DNA from 2 places in the Klebsiella sp. RIT-PI-d genome. Region 1 is predicted to be linked to the other one. Evidence: predicted binding sites of a transcription regulator. Region 1 holds the regulator's gene; the other holds the start of a gene.
What was found. Region 1 encodes LexA, which represses DNA repair genes until DNA is damaged. Its sites were predicted from a motif close to TNCTGTATGTACATACAGNA; they were not measured.
Positions count from the first base shown of each region.

Region 2: uvrB (excinuclease ABC subunit UvrB) is a predicted target of LexA. The motif match lies at 1,787-1,806, and genes of this name have one in related genera.

Region 1 is NZ_LGIT01000001.1:63,169-73,788, reverse strand. Features, by position in the region: gene malE (maltose/maltodextrin ABC transporter substrate-binding protein MalE) at 1-266, opposite strand, end outside; gene malK (maltose/maltodextrin ABC transporter ATP-binding protein MalK) at 634-1,743, shown strand; gene AC791_RS00320 (maltoporin) at 1,819-3,153, shown strand; gene malM (maltose operon protein MalM) at 3,264-4,202, shown strand; gene ubiC (chorismate lyase) at 4,377-4,913, shown strand; gene ubiA (4-hydroxybenzoate octaprenyltransferase) at 4,888-5,760, shown strand; gene plsB (glycerol-3-phosphate 1-O-acyltransferase PlsB) at 5,881-8,301, opposite strand; gene AC791_RS00295 (diacylglycerol kinase) at 8,431-8,799, shown strand; gene lexA (transcriptional repressor LexA) at 8,909-9,517, shown strand; gene AC791_RS00285 (CsbD family protein) at 9,733-9,942, shown strand; gene zur (zinc uptake transcriptional repressor Zur) at 9,999-10,511, opposite strand.
Region 2 is NZ_LGIT01000009.1:484,555-495,174, forward strand. Features, by position in the region: gene bioD (dethiobiotin synthase) at 1-470, shown strand, start outside; gene AC791_RS08910 (ABC transporter ATP-binding protein) at 436-1,152, opposite strand; gene uvrB (excinuclease ABC subunit UvrB) at 1,882-3,900, shown strand; gene pmrB (two-component system sensor histidine kinase PmrB) at 4,033-5,118, opposite strand; gene pmrA (two-component system response regulator PmrA) at 5,118-5,783, opposite strand; gene eptA (phosphoethanolamine transferase EptA) at 5,784-7,424, opposite strand; gene yvcK (uridine diphosphate-N-acetylglucosamine-binding protein YvcK) at 7,507-8,415, opposite strand; molybdenum cofactor riboswitch at 8,617-8,748, shown strand; gene moaA (GTP 3',8-cyclase MoaA) at 8,736-9,725, shown strand; gene moaB (molybdenum cofactor biosynthesis protein B) at 9,744-10,256, shown strand; gene moaC (cyclic pyranopterin monophosphate synthase MoaC) at 10,260-10,620, shown strand, end outside.

The sequences.
Region 1 (10,620 bases):
GCCCAGAAGATGATATCCGGGCCGTCGCCAGTGGCCGCCACCTGCGGGAATTTTTCTTCCAGTTTATCAGGATGCTCAATGGTCACTTTAATGCCGGTATCTTTCTCGAATTTTTTACCCACTTCAGCGAGGCCGTTATAGCCTTTGTCGCCGTTAATCCAGATAACCAGCTTACCTTCTTCAATCTTGGCGAGAGCCGAGGCGGAAAACATCATCGTCGTCAATGCGGACAGTGCGAAGATGCGTGCGCCAGTTTTGATATTCATATATCCCGTCCTTATGGTTATTACTCGTGGATACGCTCAGGTGGCTTGACGATGCTTAGTCTCCTGGTTTGACAAGCCCTTTCCATCCTCCCCGGCTCTACGCCCCACCGCCTCGTTCTGTGATCTTCGTTACATAAATTTGAGTTATGAGTTACCGCGCACATAAAAGCGCGCCAATTTTTGTCGGTGGCATCACGAAAATAGCCGCCGCGCCCCGCGCCGCCTCGCAGAAGCCCGCTTCTCATCCTCCCGACTCCTCCCCCATAGAAAAGCGCGGGGGTGGAGGATTTGTTACGTGATTGTTTAGCTCATAGTCAGCGCATCTGAATGTTTCTGTTGATGACAGGTTGTAACGAAGGGAGAGGGCATGGCGAGCGTACAGCTACGGAATGTAACGAAAGCCTGGGGCGACGTGGTGGTATCAAAAAATATCAACCTCGACATCCATGAAGGTGAATTCGTGGTCTTTGTCGGACCGTCAGGCTGTGGGAAATCGACCCTGCTGCGCATGATCGCTGGACTGGAAACCATCACCAGCGGCGATTTATTTATTGGTGAAACACGGATGAATGATATCCCGCCCGCTGAACGCGGCGTGGGCATGGTGTTTCAGTCCTATGCGCTTTATCCCCATCTCTCCGTTGCCGAAAACATGTCGTTCGGTCTCAAGCTGGCAGGGGCCAAAAAAGAGGTTATGAAACAGAGCGTGAATCAGGTTGCGGAAGTGCTTCAGCTCGCGCACCTGTTAGATCGTAAGCCGAAAGCGCTGTCCGGCGGCCAGCGTCAGCGCGTGGCAATCGGCCGTACGCTGGTGGCGGAACCGCGCGTATTCCTGCTTGATGAACCGCTCTCCAACCTTGATGCAGCGCTGCGCGTGCAAATGCGTATTGAGATTTCCCGTCTGCACAAGCGTCTGGGCCGCACGATGATTTACGTTACCCACGATCAGGTCGAAGCGATGACGCTGGCTGACAAAATCGTGGTGCTGGATGCCGGTCGCGTAGCGCAGGTCGGTAAGCCGCTGGAACTGTATCACTATCCGGCTGACCGTTTTGTCGCGGGCTTTATCGGCTCGCCGAAAATGAATTTCTTACCGGTGAAGGTGACGGCTACCGCTATCGATCAGGTTCAGGTTGAACTGCCGAACCGTCAGCACGTCTGGCTGCCGGTGGACAGCGCCAGTGTTCAGGTGGGCGCCAATATGTCACTCGGTATTCGTCCTGAACATCTGCTGCCAAGCGATATCGCCGACGTCACGCTGGAAGGCGTGGTTCAGGTTGTCGAGCAGCTGGGACACGAAACACAAATTCATATCCAAATCCCCGCCATCCGTCAGAACCTGGTGTACCGCCAGAATGACGTGGTGTTGGTAGAAGAGGGTGCCACATTCGCCATCGGCCTGCCGCCGGAGCGTTGCCATCTGTTTCGCGAAGATGGCACTGCATGTCGACGGTTGCATAAAGAGCCAGGCGTTTAAGCATTCCCATTAAATGCGCAAAGGCTGAGAAGACCGATGCGTAATAAAAGAAAAGCAATGATCTCAGGAGATAGAATAATGACTACTCTGCGCAAACTTCCACTGGCGATCGCCATTACCGCGGGCATTCTCTCTGCCCACGCAGGCGCCGTCGATTTTCATGGCTACGCGCGTTCCGGCATTGGCTGGACCGGCAGCGGCGGCGAACAACAATGTTTCCAGGCAACGGGCGCACAAAGTAAATACCGTCTGGGTAACGAGTGTGAAACCTACGCTGAAATCAAACTCGGTCAGGAAGTGTGGAAAGAGGGCGATAAGAGCTTCTACTTCGACACTAACGTCGCCTACTCCGTCGCGCAGCAGAATGACTGGGAAGCCACCGATCCGGCTTTCCGCGAAGCCAACGTGCAGGGTAAAAACCTGATTGATGCGCTACCAGGCTCTACTATCTGGGCCGGTAAGCGTTTCTATCAGCGTCATGACGTTCACATGATCGACTTCTACTACTGGGATATTTCCGGTCCGGGCGCGGGTATCGAAAACATCGACCTCGGCTTTGGTAAGCTCTCTCTGGCCGCTACCCGTTCTCAGGAAGCGGGCGGTTCGACCTCCTTTAGCAGCAACCACATTTATGACGCCACGAAAGACACCGCCAACGACGTATATGACGTGCGTTTAGCCGGTCTGGAAACTAACCCGGACGGGATGCTGGAATTAGGTGTGGACTATGGCCGTGCCAACACCACTGATGATTACCGCCTGTCTAACGACGCATCAAAAGACGGCTGGTTGTTCACCGCAGAACATACCCAGAGCATGCTGAAAGGCTTTAACAAATTCGTGGTTCAGTACGGTACTGATGCGATGACCGCGCAGGGTAAAGGCATTCCGCAAGGCTCCTGGACTGATAACGATATCGCCGTTGACCGTAACGTCAACAACGATGGTTCGCTGCTGCGTTTACTCGATCACGGTGCAATCACGCTCGCCGAAAAATGGGACCTGATGTACGTGGGTATGTACCAGAAGTTGGATCGCGATGACGACCGTGGTACTGACTGGTACACCGTCGGCGTACGTCCAATGTACAAATGGACGCCGATCATGAGCACCCTGCTGGAAGTTGGCTACGACAACGTGAAATCGCAGCAAACCGGCGATCGTAACAGCCAGTACAAAATCACCCTTGCGCAACAATGGCAGGCAGGCGACAGCATCTGGTCCCGTCCGGCGCTGCGCGTCTTCGCAACCTATGCGAAATGGGATGAAAAATGGGGTTACGTGAAAAGCAACACCGGCGCAATTGGCCGCTCTGCCATCAGCGACTCTACCGGTAACGGTCAGTTCTCCAATAGCCGCGGCGACAGCGATGAATTCAGCTTCGGCGCACAGATGGAAATCTGGTGGTAATAGCCGTATTGATGTTGTGAACGAAAGAGAGGCGCAAGCCTCTCTGTTTCTAAGGGGTGACGCGCTATTGCCTGGCCACCGTCACACCTGAGTACTTTGAGGTGATAACAATGAAAATGAATAAAAGTCTCGTTGCGCTCTGCCTGACGGCAGGATTACTGGCTGCGGCGCCGGCAGTCAGCCTGGCCGAGGTCAATTATGTCCCACAAAATACCGCCGCTGCCCCGGCGATCCCGGCTGCAGCTCTGCAGCAACTCACCTGGACGCCGGTTGATCCGTCGAAACAGCAAACCTCTTCCACTGCGTCCGTTGGACAACGCCTTGAGGTTCCGGGTATTACCGGCCCGGTCATCGCTTACAGCGTGCCCGCCAATATTGGCGAGCTGACCCTGACGCTGACCAGCGAAGTGAATAAACAAACCAGCGTTTACGCGCCAAATGTGCTGATCCTCGATCAGAACCTGACGCCGTCTGCCTTTTTCCCCAGCAGCTATTTTACCTATCAGGAACCGGGTGTGATGAGCGCCGACCGTCTTGAAGGTGTGATGCGCCTGACACCTGCCCTGGGGCAGCAGAAAATCTACGTGCTGGTCTTTACCACCGAGAAAGATCTTCAGCAAACGACCACGCTGCTGGACCCGGCGAAAGCCTATGCCAAAGGCATTGGTAATGCGATACCAAATATTCCCGATCCTGTTGCCCGCCATACCACTGAGGGTGTGGTGAAACTGAAAGTCAAAACTAACAGCAGCTCAAGCGTCCTGGTAGGGCCGTTGTTTGGTTCATCCGATCAGGCGTCGGTCACTGTCGGCAATACCGCCGCGCCTGCATATAGCGCACCTGCCGCCGCACCGGTTACCGCCCCGGCACCTGCTGCAAAACGTGAGCCGGTTCTTAATGACACCGAAGCTTACTTTAATCAGGCTATTAAACAGGCTGTAGATAAAGGCGATGTCGATAAGGCATTGAAATTACTTAACGAAGCAGAGCGTCTGGGGTCAACTTCAGCGCGTTCCACCTTTATCAGCAGTGTAAAAGGCAAGGGATGAGTGTTATCCCGCAATGCTGATGTTTAGGCTTAGCCTTTCGGTGCGTCCTTCGGGGCGCACTTTTTTTATCACTCTGCGCTGTGTTACGTATCTGTTGCGCTTTTGCATCTAACCCGCTCCTCATCACACTTTTCTGCGTTACAATGCTGTCAGACTTTGTACCGGAGAAACAGCATGTCACATCCTGCGCTAACGCAACTGCGTGCGCTGCGCTATCTTGATCCTGTCCCCGCACTCAATCCCGCGCTGCGTGAGTGGTTATTGCTGGAGGATTCAATGACCAAACGATTTGAGCAGCAGGGAAAAAAGATCAGCATTATGCTGATGCGTGAGGCGTTTGTGGATCGGCACGAGATCGGCGAAGAACGTGCATTTTTACCAGATGAATCGCGCTACTGGCTGCGGGAGATTATTCTCTGTGCCGATGATGAGCCGTGGCTGGCGGGCCGTACTGTTGTGCCGGAATCGACACTAAACGGTCCTGAGCTGGCATTACAAACGCTGGGCAAAACGCCGCTGGGGCGCTATCTATTTACCTCATCAACGTTAACCCGGGATTTTATTGAACCAGGCACTATTGACGATTTGTGGGGGCGGCGTTCGCGGCTGCGCCTTAATGGAAAACCGTTGCTACTGACCGAACTTTTTTTACCGGCATCACCGATTTATCAGAAGGAAGAGAAAAATGGAGTGGAGTCTGACGCAGAATAAGCTGTTGGCGTATCACCGCCTGATGCGTACCGACAAACCTATCGGCGCGCTGCTGCTGCTGTGGCCAACGCTATGGGCGCTGTGGGTGGCGACGCCGGGCCTGCCGCCGCTGTGGATCCTCGCCGTATTTGTCGCGGGCGTCTGGCTAATGCGCGCGGCAGGGTGTGTGATTAATGATTATGCCGATCGTAAAATAGACGGCCATGTAAAGCGGACCGCCAATCGACCTTTGCCCAGCGGGGCGGTGAGCGGCAAAGAAGCGCGTACGCTGTTTGCGATCCTCGTGTTGTGCTCCTTTTTGCTGGTACTCACGCTAAACCGGATGACGATCCTGCTTTCTGTCGCTGCGCTGCTGCTGGCGTGGATCTATCCTTTTATGAAGCGCTACACCCACTTGCCTCAGGTGGTGCTGGGTGCCGCGTTTGGCTGGTCGATCCCGATGGCGTTTGCTGCCGTAAGCGAAACGCTCCCGCTCAGCTGCTGGCTACTGTTTTTCTGCAACATTTTATGGGCCGTAGCGTATGACACACAATATGCGATGGTCGATCGTGATGACGACCTGAAGATCGGCGTGAAGTCGACGGCGATCCTTTTCGGGCAATACGATCGTGTGATTATCGGTATTTTGCAGGTGGCGGTGCTGGGATTAATGGCCGCTATCGGCTGGCTGAACGGGCTGGGCAGCGCATTTTATGCGGCTGTGGCGGTAGTGGGGATACTGTTTATCTATCAGCAGACGCTAATTTTCCATCGTCAGCGCGACGCCTGTTTTAAAGCGTTTATGAACAATAATTATGTCGGACTGGCGCTGTTTGTCGGACTGGCGATAAGTTACTGGCCATTCTGATAGTGCTTACTCTGTTCGCCTGACCCGGGGATAATTCACAGGCTGTGCAAGCGTAGCGCTGCCGGGCATAACGATGATGTGGCTTAATGCCGGATGAAGATCCTCATCCGGCATTTTTATTTACTCGCCCTGCGCTGCGCTCTCAATGGTTAAGCGGACGTCAGACGTAATTAACTCAGCCAGCATTTGATAAACCTTCATGGTTTCTGCCGGTTCGGCATCGCCGGTGTCGCTGATATATCCTTCATCGCGTAACGTGAGAACCAGAGAACTGAACACCGCTTTGTCGAAGAACTCCGGCGCGTTAATCCCGTGCAAAACCGACAGGCGCTGCGCCACGGTGCGGCTCTCTTTCTCAAGCGTACCGCGGTTTATGGATGGATTCGCGCTCAGCAGCCAGAAGGTGATGGCATAGCGCTGGAGCGTTTCGCGCGCGCCTGCGGCCAGCAGTTGTAACGTCCGCGAACGCGACGGATCAACACACAATCCGTTCTCGTTCAGGCTAATCAAGCCCTGGCGCGCCAGCTCTTCTGTCAGCGCATCAATCACGCAGGCTATCTCACCGGTTTCCCAGCGCAGGAACAGTTCGGCTTTCAGCATCGGATAAAGCAACTCCACATGCTCAAGCAGCGCCTCCCGCGAAATCTGCCGATGCTGGGTGACGATAGCGGCAATTAACGACGGTAACATCAGCATATGCGTGATGTTATTGCGATAATAGGTCATCAGCACCGCCTGCTCGCGTGGCAGAACGATGATATCGCCGATGGTGTCTTTATCGACCTGAAACTTGTTCATCTGCAACGCATGTTCGATCAGCGCATTTGCCGTCGCGGCAGGCGCAGTGGCATCCGGCGCGTAGGGAACATTGCGCAACAGTCCAAGATAACAATCCAGCTGCTGAGTCAGCTGCTCGCGGGTCAGAGAGCGCTGACGGGATGCCAGCAGCGCGGTGCAACACAGGTTCATGGCGTTAGCTGCGCCTGCATTGTTAATACGCACCATAAGCTCGGCGGCCATGCGATTTACCGTAGGTGTCAGCCAGGCCGGACGGACGGCTTCAATCGGATCGATGGACTCACGCCACTCAGGAACGTGATGATTAAGATAGGTCATCAGCGGCATGGGTTCGCCAAAGTTGACATAGCCCTGACCCAAATTGCGCAGCTTGCTTAAGCCCCGCATCATTTGCAGCAGATTTTCTTTCTCTTTCGTCGCGCCGCGCAGCTCTTTGGCGTAGGTACCGACTTCCATCACATGCTCATAGCCGATGTAAATCGGCACGAGGGTAATTGGACGCGTACCGCCGCGCAGCATGGCCTGAATGGTCATCGACAGCGTACCGGTTTTAGGATCCAGCAAACGGCCGGTACGTGAGCGCCCACCTTCAACGAAATACTCTACTGAATAGCCACGGCTGAACAGCTCGCCGAGATACTCGCGGAATACCGTTGAATAGAGCTTGTTGCCTTTGAAGGTGCGGCGAATAAAGAAGGCACCGAGACGGCGGAAAATCGGTCCGGCAGGCCAAAAGTTCAGGTTGATGCCCGCAGCGATGTGCGGCGGCACCAGGCCCTGATGATAGAGCACATACGACAGCAGCATGTAGTCCATATGGCTGCGGTGGCAGGGTACATACACGATCTCGTGGCCGTCATGCGCCAGTTGCCGCACGCGTTCGGCGTTATGCACGTTAATCCCCTGATACAAACGGTTCCAGGTAAAGCCCAGAATACGGTCGGTCAGGCGGATCATCTCATAGGAAAAGTTAGCGGCAATTTCTTCCATCAGTGCAATGGCGTTTTGCTGCGCCTTTTCATGGGAGATTTTTTTGCTGCGCGCTTCATCTTCTACCGCACGGGCAATGGCTTTGGAGGCCAGTAGCTTATTAAACAGATCCTGACGGGCAGGCAGACGCGGTCCGACGGCAGCCAGACGCTGACGCGCGAAATGCATACGCGCAACACGCGCCAGCTTTTGCGCAATGATTTTATCCGTGCCGTGTTCGTCGGCCATGCGGCGCAGCGAAACGGACGGCGAAAAACGGACGAAACTGTCGCGGCCAAGCCAGGAAACAGCGAAGAACTTTTGCACGCCGTTAAGCATTTTTAGCGGCGGATTAACTTCACCTTTTTCACGCCCCGGCGACCGACCGAACATGATGGAAACAGGGACCATTTGTACGTCGAGAAGTGGATTACTGCGATGCAGATCCAAATAGTCGTGGAAGAGTTTGATAGACTCTTCTTTCGGCGTGTAGTACCGGAACACACGTGGGCCGCCATGAATAAATACATAACGCGGCAGCAGGGTGCCGTCGATCTCCAGAGGCTCCAGAGGGTCGGGCAGATCGTGCGCCAGACACTGCTCGCGTAGGGTCAGCAGGTCCGCTTTTGAGTTGTACGGCAATACGTACATAATAGGGCGGGACGAGTCCAGGCCCAGTTCCTGCGCGGGTTGCGCCGGAATAGATTTGCTCTTTACCAATACGCTTAATGGTAAATTCAGTAATTTGTAGTAAATTCGTGGCCAGCCAGACATAAACGATGTGAAGCCTCTGGTTAATCATGCAAATGCGCTGCAAGGATATCAGAAAGTGAACCGATTTTCTGAGCTTACGCAGGATGCGCGCTATATCATTGACGCTAATAATGTAAAAAGGTTCTTTTAATGGCCAATAATACCACCGGTTTGACCCGGATCATCAATGCAGCGGGTTATTCCTGGAAAGGATTTCGTGCAGCATGGATCAACGAAGCTGCTTTTCGCCAGGAAGGTGTTGCTGCTCTTGCAGCCATTATCCTCGCATGTTGGCTTGATGTAGATGCCATTACTCGCGTGCTGTTAATCGGTTCGGTGCTGCTGGTCATGATTGTCGAGATTTTAAACAGCGCAATCGAGGCGGTTGTCGACCGGATTGGTACGGAACGGCATGAGCTTTCAGGCCGGGCTAAGGACATGGGATCGGCGGCGGTACTGCTGTCAATCGTTGTCGCACTCATTACCTGGGCGACATTATTGTGGTCGCATTATCGTTAAAGGTCGCAAAAGTAGAAAAGTCTCTGCTTTTTCGCCCCGATAATGGTTTCAAAATCGCCGTTAACTGTATATACTCACAGCACAACTGTATATACACCCAGGGGGCGGAATGAAAGCGTTAACGGCCAGGCAGCAAGAGGTGTTCGATCTCATTCGGGACCACATCAGCCAGACAGGCATGCCACCAACGCGTGCGGAAATTGCGCAACGTTTGGGGTTCCGTTCCCCAAATGCGGCTGAAGAACACCTTAAAGCACTGGCGCGCAAAGGGGTGATTGAAATCGTCACCGGCGCATCACGCGGTATTCGCCTGTTGCTGCAGGAAGAAGAAGGTTTACCTCTCATTGGCCGCGTTGCCGCCGGTGAGCCGCTGCTGGCACAGCAGCATATTGAAAGTCATTATCAGGTCGATCCCCTGCTGTTTAAACCGAGCGCTGATTTTCTGCTGCGCGTTAGCGGTATGTCGATGAAAGATATTGGCATCATGGACGGCGATTTACTGGCCGTGCATAAAACGCAGGACGTGCATAATGGCCAGGTTGTCGTGGCACGCATTGATGAAGAAGTTACCGTTAAACGTTTGAAAAAACAGGGTAACGTCGTTGAGTTGCTGCCTGAAAATAGCGATTTTTCACCCATTGTGGTTGACTTGCGCAAGCAAAGCTTCTCCATTGAGGGTCTGGCTGTAGGCGTAATCCGCAACGGCGAATGGCTGTAAGCACGAATCGAATTCTGCGGTGCCCCGGGTGCCGCAGACATATCTCTTTCCTTTGCAGAAATCCTCAACCTCTTCTCACCTCGCAGGGTTAAATATTCTTAATTTGCCGCAGGGTGCAGGATCGTCTCCTATACTTATTCATACGTTCAGCAGAAAGATACGCTTTCTGAGCGACAAAGTTCACATGTTTTGTACCCCAAAAAGAGGACATAATTATGAATAAAGACGAAGTCGGCGGTAACTGGAAACAGTTCAAAGGTAAAGCGAAAGAAAAATGGGGTAAACTGACTGACGATGATATGACTGTCATCGAAGGTAAACGCGATCAGCTCGTGGGTAAAATCCAGGAACGTTATGGTTATGAGAAAGACCAGGCGGAAACTGAAGTAAAAGACTGGGAAACCCGCAACGAGTATCGCTGGTAAGAGTAAACTCAGCTAACCCCTGAGAAGACCTACCCCCCTGAAAGGCCGCGCCGTAGCTAGCGCGGCTTTTTCTTGCTCTGAATAGAATGATCGTGATGGCACTCGCCCGGATGGCGACATGCCTCGACTTCAGCACACCCGGCGCACAGACCGTGTGCTTCTATCACGTTATGCCGCAGGGCAAAACCCATTCTGGCTGCCAGAGCATGCATAATATCTTCCACGCCTTCTGCCCCTTCTTCTTTAACCACGCCACAGCGGTCGCAGATAAACATGGCCGAAGTATGCGTATGCTCAAAGAGGTGACACAACACGTAGCTGTTAGTGGATTCCACTTTGTGTACAAAACCCTGCTCAAGTAAGAACTCAAGCGCGCGATAAACTGTCGGCGGCTTAGCCTGAGGCTCTTTATCGCGTAGCAGATCGAGCAAATCATACGCGCTAATAGCACCCTGTTGCAGGCTCATTAAGCGCAGGACCTCAAGGCGCTGTGGGGTCAGGCGCACATTGCGTTGCACGCAGAGCTTTTCAGCCTGCGCTAACAGCTCCTGCGAAGTGATCTTGTCCATAGCATCCTCAAAGGGGAAAAACAGAGAGATAGTTTACCATGTTCTACCGTGTGCATGTTCAATATAGAAAAGGTAGTACCAGATAAGCATTAAACACAGGAAGTGCATG
Region 2 (10,620 bases), on a different contig from region 1:
TTGCCGAACCGACGTCGCCGCACATTGTCAGCGCTGATGAGAGACGCCCTGTTGAAGCTGCAGTCCTCTCTGCCGGACTCCGGCAGCTTGAAACGCTGGCTGAATGGGTACTGGTCGAAGGGGCGGGGGGCTGGTTTACGCCGCTGTCATCGACACTCACCTTTGCCGACTGGGTAAAAACGGAGAAATTGCCGGTTATCCTGGTGGTCGGCATAAAACTGGGGTGTATTAACCACGCCATGCTGACCGCGCTGGCTATTCAGCAGGCAGGATTAACGTTCGCAGGCTGGATCGCCAACGATATTATCCCGCCGGGTCGTCGCCATCAGGAGTATCTCGCCACCCTCAGGCGCGTATTACCTGCGCCATTGTTGGGCGAGATCCCTTTTCTCGATGCTCCCCCGCAAGCATGCGATCTCGGGCAGTATCTTGATCTTAGCGCGCTGGTACCGGCGTCATCCACTGCGTGAAAAGTTGCTGGTCAAGCTGATTAACTTGTCCCTGCGCAACGTTACGGCCCTGGTGCAGCAGAAAAAAACGATCTGAAACGTGATGGATAAACGACAAATGCTGTTCTGCCAGCAGGATCGTTAACCCCAGTTCGCGTTTCAGGCGCAGGATAATCTCGCCCAGCTTATGTAAAAATGCCTGGCCCGCGCCGCGCGTAGGTTCATCAAGGATCAACAGCCGGGGCCGGGCGATTAGCGCATTTGCCAGTGCCAGCTGATACTGATTATCGTCTGACAAGGTGGCGGCCTTCGCCTGACGCAGCGTGCACAGCTCCGGGAATAAATCATATATTGTACTTTTGACCTCGCCATCGCCACTGGCAGCATGGGCAATATGCAGATTCTCCTCCACGGTCAACTGCGAGAAAATGCGCCGGTCCTGGGGGACATAGCCAATCCCCAGTGCACTACGATTCAGCGCCGAAAGCGGCAGCAGATCGCAGGGCGGCGCATTATTACCGTGCCAGACAATACTCCCGCTCTCGACCGGTAAAAAGCCGGTGATACAATTAAACAGCGTAGACTTTCCCATACCAGGTAGCCCCACTACGCTGGTACATTTTCCCGCCTGTAGCTCAAGCGTAATATTCCACAGCGTATGCTGACTGCCATAAAAATGATTCACAGCGCGCAGACTCAACATCGGTATCTCCTCAATTCAGCACCTGCAGTTCGACAGGCTGATGCTGCAAAAGGCTTGCCAGAGACAGTAGAATCGGTAAAAAAGATGCTTATTTCAGATAGCGCCTGAGATTAATACGCAAATGGTGCATCCTGCTATTGCCCACTGCACGTTGTCGGTGCCAGCGCAGTAAGATGTAGTGCAAAAGCCAGGCGGTAAAGTGCGTTTTATCAGCGCTCTTTAATCGCGAATCGGTAAAAAAAAGCAGTAAATATTTTTTATTCACGCAACTTACCCGCCGCTTCGTTTTTTGCCAGGGAGCGGCGGCAAAGGGCTGGCGTGAGTTATCCACTATTCCTGTGGATAACCTTGTGTATTAGAGTTAGAAAAGATGCGGTAAACGAGTAAATACGCGGCCTGCGCCTGAATTGGCGGCAAACGCGGCTTTTATAATATTTACATAAAATACAAACAGTTAAATAAAAGCAAGCGGTGCAAGAAAAGTGTCATCTGTTGCCATTAAACCGTCATGACGTTACTTGACAAAGTTAATAAACGAATTTTTCTGGGGATAACCCGTTTCAGGTGGCATTTTCCCGGCCTGGCGCTACGCTTTTGCTGATGTTTACATCAATAACGGGGAGAATTTTACGCTTACTGTTTTTTTATCCAGTATTAGCTGTTGGCAAAATCACCAGCGGCGCGTAAAATTATGCTCCTGCCCGCTTCATTCCTTTCAGGTAGCCATTAATGAGTAAACCGTTCAAACTGAATTCCGCATTTCGTCCATCTGGCGATCAGCCTGAGGCGATTCGTCGTCTTAAAATAGGTCTTGAAGATGGCCTGGCCCATCAGACGCTGCTTGGCGTAACCGGGTCAGGGAAGACGTTTACCGTCGCGAATGTCATTGCCGATCTTCAGCGGCCAACCATGGTGCTGGCGCCTAACAAAACGCTGGCAGCGCAGCTGTACGGCGAAATGAAAGAGTTCTTCCCGGATAACGCCGTAGAGTATTTCGTCTCCTACTACGACTATTACCAGCCGGAAGCGTATGTCCCCAGTTCCGACACCTTCATTGAGAAAGACGCGTCGGTCAACGAGCATATCGAGCAAATGCGTCTGTCGGCTACCAAAGCGCTGCTGGAGCGTCGGGATGTCGTCGTGGTGGCGTCCGTTTCGGCAATTTACGGCCTGGGCGACCCCGATTTGTACCTGAAAATGATGCTGCACTTATCCATCGGCATGATCATTAATCAGCGCGATATCCTGCGCCGCCTGGCAGAGCTGCAATACGCCCGCAACGATCAGGCGTTCCAGCGCGGAACGTTTCGCGTGCGCGGAGAGGTGATTGATATTTTCCCGGCAGAGTCTGACGATACGGCGCTGCGCGTTGAGTTATTTGACGAAGAAGTCGAACGCCTGTCGTTATTCGATCCGCTTACCGGACACATTGAATCCACCATTCAGCGTTTTACCGTCTATCCCAAAACGCACTACGTCACGCCGCGCGAACGTATTGTGCAGGCGATGGAAGACATCAAAGTTGAGCTGGCTGACCGGCGCAAAACGCTGATGGCGAACAACAAGTTACTTGAAGAACAGCGTATTACCCAGCGCACTCAGTTCGACCTCGAAATGATGAACGAACTGGGCTACTGCTCCGGTATCGAAAACTACTCGCGCTATCTTTCCGCGCGTGGGCCGGGTGAAGCGCCGCCGACGCTGTTCGACTATTTGCCCGCCGACGGTCTGCTGGTTATCGATGAGTCGCACGTGACTATTCCACAAATTGGAGGCATGTATCGTGGCGACCGGGCGCGTAAAGAGACCCTGGTGGAATATGGTTTTCGCCTGCCGTCGGCGCTGGATAACCGTCCGATGAAGTTTGAAGAGTTTGAAGGCCTGGCGCCACAAACCATTTACGTTTCCGCGACGCCGGGCAAGTATGAGCTGGAAAAGTCGGGTGACGACATTGTCGATCAAGTCGTTCGTCCTACCGGCCTTCTGGACCCCATTATTGAAGTGCGTCCGGTCGGCACCCAGGTGGACGATTTGCTCTCGGAAATCCGCGCGCGGGTAGCCATAAATGAGCGCGTTCTGGTAACCACCCTGACCAAACGTATGGCGGAAGACTTAACCGAATATCTGACCGAACACGGCGAGAAGGTTCGCTATCTCCACTCGGACATCGACACTGTGGAGCGTATGGAGATCATTCGCGACCTGCGCCTCGGTGAGTTTGACGTGCTGGTCGGTATCAACCTGCTGCGAGAGGGGCTGGATATGCCGGAAGTTTCGCTGGTCGCTATCCTTGATGCCGACAAAGAAGGCTTCCTGCGTTCCGAGCGTTCACTTATCCAGACCATTGGTCGTGCGGCACGTAACATCAACGGTAAAGCGATTCTGTACGGCGATAAGATCACGGCGTCGATGGAAAAAGCGATCGGTGAAACGGAGCGTCGCCGCGAGAAGCAGCAGCAGTACAACGAAGAACATGGCATTGTGCCGCAGGGCCTGAATAAGAAAGTCGTCGACATCCTGGCGCTGGGTGAGAACATTGCGAAGACCAAAGCCAAAGGCCGTGGTAAAGCGCGTCATCCGGTTGAGGACGATGCCGCACTGCCGCTGACGCCGAAAGCGCTACAGCAGAAAATTCACGAGCTGGAAGCGAAGATGATGCAGCACGCCCGGGATCTTGAATTTGAGGAAGCCGCACAAACGCGCGATCAGCTTCACCAGTTACGCGATCTGTTCATCGCGGCATCCTAGTGGAATAACGACCGGGACGGCGGGTTCCATGCCCGGTGGCGCTGGGTTTATCAGGCCTGTGGGAAGACCGGCCTGATAACGCTTAGTTCTGGCAGGCCGGATAAAGCGCAGCCGCCATGACCGTTAGTACGCTTATACGTGCGGGCTGTGCAGGGCTTTGAATTTTACCCACGCTCGTGCGCCTGGCTGTGCTTGTCGGTTATGCAAAAAGAACTGCGCGTCATGTAACTGTGCAATTCGCGTTACGATGCTTAATCCGAGGCCAATTCCCCCGTATCGGCTGTCCATACGCACAAATGCCTTACTCAACTCGCCGCTTTTTGACTCATCAATGCCCGGACCCTCATCTTCGACCACCAGCAGCGGCCCGTTTTCTGACTCAAGATAAATGCTGATAGCCGAACCGACCGGGCTGTAGCGATAGGCATTCTCCACCAGATTTCGCAGCAGGAAGCGTAATAACGTGGCATCTCCTGACACCGCAGCCTGACATTCAGCAGGCAGCACCAGCCGCTGCTGGCGCGGCGCCAGCATGGTTTCAAGCTCATCCTGCAGGGGCAGGATCACATCCGAATATAGCTCAACCCGCTGGTAACTCCCGGCGGAAAAGGATTGCCCGACGCGGGCAAGCTGGAGAAGCTGAGCAATACTGTTTGTCATCTGATCGAGACGCTGTAGCAGCGGCTCCACGTTGGCCGTGCCGGCCCGGCCAATCAACTCCAGGTGCAAACGCAGCCCGGCCAGCGGCGTACGCAATTCGTGCGCCACATCGGCAGTAAAAAGCCGTTCGCGCTCAAGCGTGACGGTCAGCCGCGACACCAGCTGATTAATGGCCGAGGTTACCGCTTCCACTTCGCTCACCGGGGCAGCAATATTGATAGGCTGAAGATTATCTGGCGTGCGGGTACCCAGCTCACGCTGCAGTTCAGCCAGTGGACGAGTGATCTTTTTCACCGCGTGAAAGCTAATAATTAACGCCAGGCCAATAATTAACATGCTCGGGACCAGCAGGCTGGCTACCGCCTCGTGAACTTCATGCTCAACGTGTTTGCTGTTATTGTGATTGTGGATGGCACTCTCAACCAGCAGCTGGATCTGCTCTTTACTCTCATGCCACAGCCATAACACGCTGAATATCTGGCACACCACAAGAATGGCACCGATGGTCAGCAGCAGCTGAAAGCGCATGGTGGTTTTCCGTTTACGCAATAGCGCCATTATTTACCCTGCACTGGCATTGTATAGCCGAAACCGCGCACCGTGCGTATCCGCGTTTTGCCAATTTTTTCCCGCAGATTATGCATGTGCACCTCAAGAGTATTGGTGGACGGTTCGTTTTCCCAGCTGTAGATATCGTTATATAAAATTTCACGGTGGACCGGGCTGCCCGCCTTTAACATCAGTCGGGACAGTAGCGCATACTCTTTTGGCGTTAAATCCAGCTGTTCACCGGCAAGCAGGACCTGACGACGCGTGACATTCAGCGTGAGATCCTCAATAGTTATTTCGTTATCACCCTGATTATGATGACGGCGCAGCAGGGCGCGAATACGCGCATTCAGCTCGTCGAGGGCGAAAGGCTTAATAAGATAATCATCCGCGCCGGTATCCAGGCCTGAGATGCGATCGTTAACGGTATCGCGTGCGGTCAGGATCAGAACCGGCTGGGTGAATTTCTCCCGGCGCAGATTCGCCAGCAGCTGCAAACCATCTTGATCCGGCAGGCCCAGATCCAGTACCACTAAGCTGTAATAGGCATTGGCCAGGCAAATTTTGGCATCCCGGGCCGTTGTTACGCCGTCGCAGACATATCCCTCGTTTTGCATTGCGAGAATCAATCCCTGCAATAATAAAGCGTCATCCTCTATAACTAATATTTTCACTTAGTTAGCTCCTCTGCACGGCAGTAAAATGTCGTCTTTTTCCTGATAAACGTGCGTATTAACACCGACTAATCCCAGCATGGTCGAGAAAAGATTATCCTGTGAGTAGGATTGTGTGTCAGCGTTTTTTTCCAGACACTGCTGATTAATGTCATAACGCTTCTGATAATCCGCTGAAAGCCAAATCAGCATCGGAATGTGTTTTTGCATCTGCGGGGCCACCGACCACGGCAAACCGTGGAGATAAATGCCATCTTCACCCAGAGATTCACCGTGATCGGAAAGATAGACCAGGCTGGTGGTAAATTTATCCTGTTTACGTTGCAGCAGCTTGATCGCCTTATCGACAATATAATCCACGTACAGAACCGTATTATCATAGGTATTCATCAGTTGTGCCTGACTACAGGTTTGGATCTCATTGGTGTCGCAGGTGGGGGTAAATTTACGGAACTGTGGCGGATAGCGACGATAATAGGTCGGGCCGTGGCTGCCGATAGTATGTAAAACAATCACCCCATCGCCCTGAAGGGTGTCGATATATCGTTCCAGACCATCGAATAAAACCTCATCGTAGCATTCGCCATTCATACACTGACGGGGCAGTTTTTGCGCGGTCTTATCCTGGGTTGGTACGCGTGTACAGGCGCCTTTGCAGCCTCCGTCGTTTTCATTCCACAGAACCTGGATACCGGCACGCTGGATGACATCCAGCAACCCCTCCTGATGGTGTGCCAGCTGGGCATCATAATGCGCACGCGGCATTCCGGAAAACATGCACGGTACGGATACGGCCGTTGCGGTGCCGCAGGAGGTCGTTTGCGGGAAGTAAACAACGTTATCGTGTTTCAGGCGCGGGTTGGTCTCACGAGCGTAGCCGCCCAGTGAGAAGTTGGCGGCGCGCGACGTTTCACCCACAATCAGGATAGTCAGATTTTTATGCGCACCCTGCGTCATGCGCGGATCGCGCTGTGCATCCTCGCCAATCCTCACCAGCGGTAAATTATCCATCCGGTTATGGGTGTACCAGGACCAGCTTGCTACAAGGCTATTGGATGGGCTAAGCGATTTGACCAGCTGTTTATTATTGCGAAAAAGCGACGCGTAATCTTTATAGAACAGGAGGGCCACCAGCAGAATAGCCAGTACCGAAAGCGTGATATTAACCGTTCGCAGCAGTACGCCGCGGCTCAGCGTGGCGGGATAGCGGATTTTCACCCACCAGGCCAGCGCGGCCATCAGTACTCCGGAAAACAGTATCGACAGCACCAGACGTACGGAGAGCAGGGCAAAACTTTCCGCCGGTGTGGTATCGAGAATGTTATCGATCATTGAGCGATCCATCACGATGCCAAAATTAAGAATAAAATATTGTACCGCTGCGCCCGGTAGCACGAAAACAGCGACGGCCAGGCGATGCAGGCGCAGAAAAGATGCCAGGGTTAACAGAATATTGATTACGGCAAAACCGACCACCGGCATCGAAACAAATACCCATACCGAATGCAACGAGTTGACCGGGAGTAATTTGAATGCCTGATGCCAGAAGGCAATGTTCAAAAAGAGGGCAATGTAGAGTGCAAAGAGAAGCAGATAAGCCAGCAGACCGATGGTCGGTCTGCGCAGATGTAACGCCCGCATAATGTGTTCTCATTAGAAAAGAGAACGCCATCCTCGCAGAGAAGGATTAAGCCAACCTTAAGATTGAAATGGCTTAAAAATATTACCCCAGAGCCTGAACTGCCCGCTCCAGCGCGCTACGTAATAAATGCCGATCGTGTCGGTAAGGAACGTCATCGGCGGCAAGGGGCTGCTGCACCACAGCCCGGTCCTCTAAACCGTGGATGGCGGTATCGGGGCCGATAACCACCGCATCAATCACGCGTTTGCCAATCGCGCGCTCCATCAGGCCGAGCTTATCCGTTACCTCAAGCTCTGCCGCCGGCAGGCTCACTTCGCGCCCCAAATTACCAATATAAATCATTGGTGCCGGCGAGCGTCGTAGCGCCTGAGCGATATCCGACAGTAGCAAAATAGGCATCAGGCTAGTATAAAAGCTGCCGGGGCCAATCAGAATGAGATCGGCTTCGGCAATGGCCTGTACCGCTTCCCGCGTGGCGGGGACATTGGGGGAAAGCAATAGCTCAGCCGGAGGCTGCTTAAGCTGGTCAATGTTCACTTCGCCGTAAACTTCATGACCTTCGCTGTCTACCGCCATTAAATCTACCGGCACTTCGGACATCGGGATCAGCAGCGCATCTACCTTTAACAGATTGCGAATTAAATTAATGGCCTCAAGCGGCCGCACGCTCAGGTGATCCAGCGCTTTTAACATCAAGTTGCCGAGATTATGTCCGGAAAGTTCGCCGTTGCCGCCGAAACGATATTCAAACATGGCGGAGGCCACGCTGGGTTCCGCGATCAGTTGATTGAGACAGTTGCGCATATCACCCCACGCAATTCCGCCTTCAGCGCGGCGAATACGCCCGGTTGAACCGCCGTTGTCGGTGGTGGTCACAATGCCGGTTAGCCGTGAGCCAACGGATGATAGCGAAGACATGACGCGTCCCAGTCCGTGCCCGCCGCCTAATGCCACTACTCTGTCCAGATCCGCAAACGTGCGATTACGCATAGCTTTCCCTTATTTAATCATTCCGCGTAACAGTAACGTAACTACCCCTAAAAGACGATGGGCTCACTGCGCTAAACTGATGCATATCAATGCAAAAGCGTGATTTAGGCGTATTCTGTAGCGAAATTGCACGATCTTAACGCTATGTACGTAATTATACAGCGTTTTGCGCGAGTGGCGAAAATGGGTTTGACGCGCTACTATCGGCATAATCACTCTAGCTTCTGTGCCTGTGTCTCAGGATATGGTGCAGTAGCCGTGGCATAAGCCACCAGGGTACAGGAAGAAATGACTGTGCCTCCCGAACTGGAAAGGTGTATATGGCTTCACAACTTACCGATGCGTTCGCCCGCAGGTTTTACTATCTGCGTTTGTCGATCACCGATGTGTGTAACTTCCGTTGCACGTACTGTCTGCCGGACGGCTACCGCCCCAGCGGCGTTTCCAATAAAGGCTTCCTGAGCATTGATGAAGTTCGCCGCATCACGCGTGCTTTCACGGCGCTCGGCACTGAAAAAGTGCGCCTCACCGGCGGAGAACCCTCTCTGCGTCGTGACTTTACCGACATTATCGCCACCGTGCGCGAAAACCCGGCGATCCGTCAGATTGCGGTCACCACTAATGGTTACCGGATGGCGCGTGATATTGCCAGCTGGCGCGATGCCGGGTTAACCAATGTTAACGTCAGCGTCGATAGCCTCGACGCCCGCCAGTTTCATGCGATTACTGGCCAGGACAAGTTTCATCAGGTCATGGCGGGTATTGATGCTGCCTTTGACGCCGGATTCGAGCGCGTTAAGGTTAATACCGTGCTGATGCGCGACGTCAATCATCATCAGCTTGATACGTTCCTCGCCTGGATCAAACCCCGGCGCATTCAGCTGCGTTTTATCGAACTGATGGAAACCGGGGAGGGCAGCGAGCTGTTCCGTAAACATCATATTTCTGGCATGGTGCTGCGCGATGAACTGCTCAGACGCGGCTGGCTTCACCAGATCCGTCAGCGTAGCGACGGCCCGGCTCAGGTATTCTGCCATCCCGACTATGACGGCGAAATCGGCCTCATTATGCCGTATGAAAAAGATTTTTGCGCCAGCTGTAACCGCCTGCGTGTCTCCTCGATCGGCAAGCTGCATTTATGCCTGTTTGGTGACGGTGGCGTCGACCTGCGCGATTTGCTGGCGGATGATGATCAGCAGGCGGCGCTGGAGTCACGTATTGCGGCGGCCCTTGCCCATAAAAAACAGACCCACTTCCTGCATGAAGGAAATACGGGCATTACTCAGAACCTTTCTTATATTGGCGGATAGCCCGCTCAGGAGATTTTAATGAGTCAGGTCAGTGCTGAATTTGCGCCAGTGCGTATCGCGGTCCTTACCGTATCCAGTCGCCGTAGCGAAGAAGACGACACTTCCGGGCATTATCTGCGCGATGCGGCCAGTGAAGCTGGTCATCAGGTAGTTGATAAGGCTATCGTAAAAGAAAACCGCTATGCGATCCGCGCTCAGGTTTCTGCATGGATCGCCCATGATGAAGTGCAGGCGATCCTGATAAACGGCGGCACCGGATTTACCGCAGGCGATCAGACGCCTGAAGCGCTATTGCCACTGTTTGACCGCGAGATTGAAGGCTTTGGCGAGGTATTTCGTATGCTCTCGTTCGAAGAGATTGGTACCTCGACGCTGCAATCACGTGCGGTCGCAGGCATCGCGAATAACACCCTGATTTTTGCAATGCCCGGCTCACCTAAAGCCTGCCGTACGGCATGGGAAAATATCATTGCTCCACAGCTTGATACCCGAACCCGTCCCTGCAACTTTTATCCTCACTTGAAGAAATAGATTATGTCACAGCTGACCCATCTCAACGCCGCAGGCGAAGCGCATATGGTAGATGTCTCGGCCAAAGCCGAGACGGTGCGTGAGGCCCGCGCAGAAGCCTTTGTAACTATGCTGCCGGAGACGCTGGCGATGATTGTTGACGGTAGCCATCACAAAGGTGATGTATTTGCTACTGCGCGGATTGCCGGTATTCAGGCAGCGAAACGGACCTGGGAACTGATCCCGCTGTGCCATCCGCTGCTGCTGAGTAAAGTTGACGTCCAGCTTGAGGCCCAAACCGATCGCAGCCGGGTGCGTATTGAAACGTGCTGTCGGCTGACCGGCAAAACCGGCGTTGAGATGGAGGCCCTGACCGCGGCCTCGG